Regions from separate parts of the Shewanella sp. Actino-trap-3 genome, predicted to be linked through region 1. Evidence: riboswitches for the same ligand, from Rfam matches in the RefSeq annotation. Region 1 holds a riboswitch; the other holds the start of a gene.

Region 1 (2,209 bases):
TACTTGATGGCGGATCCAAGTTCCGCCCATTTCAGGGGCTTTACTTGATCCCACAAACACCTGAATTTTTTGTCTCACAGCCGGTAAAATGGTGGCGGGATGCAATACTTTAGCGCCAAAGGTGGCCATCTCAGCCGCCTCATTAAAGCTAATTTCGGCAATGGGACGCGCATTAGGTGCAAGCCGTGGATCAGTGGTATAAATACCGGCGACATCGGTCCAAATTTCAACCGCTGTGGCACGGAGCGCTTCAGCCAGTAATGCCGCCGAATAATCACTGCCACCACGGCCTAATGTTGTGGTTCGGCCACTGTCATCAGCTCCAATAAATCCTTGGGTGACAATGATATAACGAGCAAGTAAGGGTTTTAAAAAATCACCAGCAAGCGTTGAAATGACTTCAATCTGTGGTTCTGCACGGCCAAAATAGCTGTCGGTACGCAGCACCTGACGCACATCGAAATGATTTGAAGCGGTGCCTTTTTCCCGAATAACCGCTGAAAATAAAATCGATGAACATTGCTCACCCGTTGACAGCAATTCGTCCATAATCGCTTTGCTGCGATCAAGTTCTAACGATTCACTTAATACTGACATTCGGCTCAGAATTTTATCAATACTGGCCGCCACGTCTTGTGGACGGCCTAATTCATCGAGAATCGCATATTGAATTTGAGCAATTTGCTTAAGGAGTACTAGTCGTCGTTCATCGTTGACATTAGCTTGAGTCAGCTCAACTAATAAATTGGTGACACCACTGGAGGCACTCACCACCACGAGACGAGTGGCTTGGTTAGCCAAGACAATATTGGCACAACGACTCATAGAGGCGTAATCAGCAACCGACGTACCGCCAAATTTGGCTACGACTAATTCTGATGTGGCTATTTCAGGCACCACGGTTTCAAGAACAACAGTTTCAGAGATAATGCTCATACTGATGCCTCCGCAGTTTGCCAAAGACTAGAAAATAAGACGTGATTTACTAACATGATATACGCTCCGAACACACTACGTTCGAAGAGCCTGGTGCTAAGATAACGCACCCTTATAGAAGGGAAACAGCAATCATCACCAGAAGCTCTCCACCAAAAAAAGGTGACAATCGTTAGGATTCAGCCTAAACGACCGATATCAATGTTCGCCAAACAAACTGATACCTCGGCGCTAATCTCCATCATAAGTTGTCATCGGACTGGCATCCTCTCACTTACTACCTAGTTAACGCTCCTCTTCTGTTTCTCCCGAAGGAGAGCTGTTGAAAATAGCAACAAATGCCCTAACAAGTCAATCAACAAACCCAGTAAAAAAACACTGTTTTGATAAAAATATCTTTGTTGTTAGATAATCTGTCGTAGCGATAGCTGATCTGTCATTGTTCTATATTAGAAAAAAGCCAATACATACGCAAAAAAAACCAAATAACGCAATTAATCGAGACAATATATGTTTTATTGTCTCGATTTATGACTCAAAACATTCGGTAGCGATTAAGCGCTCTAAATTAACCCAGCGCTCATCCAGTATAGAAACTAATCTCTGGCAGTTCATTAACCAGCCGTAATCGCTGATTAAATGCGCCCATTTCAACGTCAGGTTTGATGGTATCAAGACACGCAACCAGAGATATCAAACCTTGATTAACGTAATAAATTGCATGTTGATTAAACTCTCTTCCTAGCTCAACAGCCTGTTCTTTATCAATAAAAACTGCCCAGCTTTTTTCCATATGTGACCAATCAGCGGCCGCACCGATTAAAGCACGATAGGGCCGATTATACTGTTGGATTTTAGATTGAAGCTGATGATCAAGTAAACGATTTTGACTCGGTGAGAGGCTAGTCCCCCGGGGGTTATGAGCGGTAACTATAGCAAATGGGAAATCATTAGAAAGGCGTTGGGTGAACAAAAAATGAGTCGTTTGATATTCATACCACAATGTATCGATAACATTTTCCATAATATTTTTTCGTTAATTAAGCCAAAATGAGTCTAACAATTAGGTTAGATATCGAAAAGATTTGCGATCTAATCACCAGTTTAATACTTAAAAATCATTTATTATTATCAACTTAGTAATATTAATCTTTTATATACTTGACTGTTATATTAATTTTTTAACATTTAATTTGTTAACAAATGCCTAAAACGAGTACAATAGCATCACGCACTATTAAATCATTGTAGCAAAGTTGGCTACATACACCTG
Region 2 (2,209 bases), 2.6 Mb from region 1:
TAAGTGCAGCACAAAGTTTAGCGGGTGTGAGTAAAGTCTTAGTAGCAGATGCGGCATTATATGGTGCTCAATTAGCTGAAAATGTTTCAAAACTGGTCGTTGAAATAGCGGCGGATTACGAATACATTTTGGCTGCGGCTTCGAGCGTAGGTAAAGATACCTTACCGCGTGTGGCAGCATTATTAGACGTTGCTCAGATTTCTGAAGTGATTGAAGTGGTAAGCAGTGACACTTTTGTACGCCCTATTTATGCTGGTAATGCACTTGCTACAGTACAGAGCTTGGATGCTAAGAAAGTCATGACTGTGCGCTCAAGTGCCTTTGATGCTGCGGTCTCAACAGGCAGTGCTGAAGCGATAAACTTAAGCCAAGCAATTGATGCCCGCACTGAATTTGTATCTCAATCGTTAACTGAATCAGTCCGTCCTGAACTCGGTAATGCAGGCATTATTGTGTCTGGTGGCCGTGGCATGGGTAACGGTGAGAACTTTGCTTTATTAGAGCAATTGGCAGATAAACTAGGCGCGGCTGTTGGCGCATCTCGTGCGGCTGTGGATGCTGGTTTTGTGCCAAACGATTTACAAGTGGGTCAAACGGGTAAGATTGTCGCACCTGACTTGTATATTGCGGTAGGTATTTCTGGTGCGATTCAACATCTTGCCGGTATGAAAGATTCAAAAGTGATTGTAGCGATTAATAAAGATCCAGAAGCACCTATTTTTCAAGTGGCTGATTATGGACTGGTTGCCGATTTATTTGAAGCGGTACCAGCACTGAATAATCTCGTATAATCGGGCTTAAATTAGAGAGATGCGAGTTGATCTAGTCAGCAATGGCTACTGATGTAGAAGTGTTATTGAGCGTCTTGTCGATCGATTCTAAAAGGTTTCTACTCACTAAGGTAGAAACCTTTTTTATTGGATTACTTTTGGATCTATCCTGATCTTGAAAAGAGGTTTCCGTTCAAATGTCGACGCTTGTATGCCGTTGCTATTTCTGTGCCCGTTAGGCTAGCGTGTGTTTTATGTAAAAACGTTACATTAATGCTATGAGGTTGTGGTTTAAGTTGGTGTTATTGTTATTTGCACTTCCGTTAAGTGTTTTTTTGCTGGTATTGCATAGGCTACTTATGGTTGTATGTCCGCGCTGTTTGTAATGAGCTTTAAGTACAAACAACAAAAGTAGAGGTGCGTTGCATAAAAGTCATGTTGAATTGGGTGATGCCAATAATTCAACATAAAAGGATGCAATGCCGAAGCAAATGGGTCTATCAAGCGCATTTGTTGGGGCAGTTCTTGAAAGGGACTGCACTGTCATGGTGTTTTTTATCGATAAGATAAAAATAATGATATTCATATTAAATGGGTATTGCTGTGGAGTGCTACTAGTAAGTTGTGCATATGCTTTCTGTGTATGCTTAGTCTTATTTCTAGTGTTGCTTCATTCGTATCCAACGAAGACATAAATTAACTATTATGATGACAAGTTATGCCGATTCGGCTCTTTCTGTATTGCCTCCTCTTGTGGCAATTGCGTTAGCCATTTTAACCCGTAAAGTTTTATTATCCTTAGGTTTAGGTATTATTTTTGGTGCCTTATTACTCACTCAGTTTTCGCTGGTTGGAACGGGTGAGTATATCGTGCAAACCGCTAGCCAGCTTGTCTGGAAAGACGGTGAGCTGAGTTCATGGAATGTCTATATTCTAGGGTTTCTAATTGTACTTGGGATGATCACTGCGCTGATCACCGTGAGTGGATCGGCTCGAGCGTTTGCCGATTGGGCTAAACTGCGCATTCGTAATAAGCGTGATGCTAAGTTAATGACCATTTTTCTCGGTTGTGTAGTCTTTATTGATGATTACTTCAACAGTTTAGTTGTGGGTTCTATTTCTCGACCTATTACAGACAGATATCATATTTCACGCGCTAAACTCGCCTATATTCTTGACTCTACTGCAGCTCCTATTTGCGTTATTTCTCCTGTATCGAGCTGGGGGGCATATATTATTGCGCTCATTGGCGGTATTTTAACGGCGCATGGTTTTGCTGATTCTGGTCATCTAAGTGTGTTCATTCAAATGATCCCAATGAACTTTTATGCGTTGTTCTCGTTACTGTTATTAGTGTGTGTGGCGATTTTTGGCTTAGATGTGGGTCCAATGCGCCAGCATGAATTTAATGCACTTCGAGGTAACTTATTTGATGAATC

The links. A riboswitch is a leader RNA that binds a small molecule or an ion and turns the genes downstream of it on or off. The one in region 1 is predicted to bind lysine.
Region 2: another riboswitch for lysine. It lies ahead of CXF80_RS00085 (Na+/H+ antiporter NhaC family protein); the one in region 1 lies ahead of lysC (lysine-sensitive aspartokinase 3).

What each region holds. Positions count from the first base shown of each region.
Region 1 is NZ_PJCE01000001.1:2,595,076-2,597,284, forward strand. It holds gene lysC (lysine-sensitive aspartokinase 3) at 1-936, opposite strand, end outside; lysine riboswitch at 1,071-1,243, opposite strand; gene CXF80_RS11005 (DUF3293 domain-containing protein) at 1,517-1,960, opposite strand.
Region 2 is NZ_PJCE01000001.1:15,459-17,667, forward strand. It holds gene CXF80_RS00080 (electron transfer flavoprotein subunit alpha/FixB family protein) at 1-791, shown strand, start outside; lysine riboswitch at 1,175-1,392, shown strand; gene CXF80_RS00085 (Na+/H+ antiporter NhaC family protein) at 1,476-2,209, shown strand, end outside.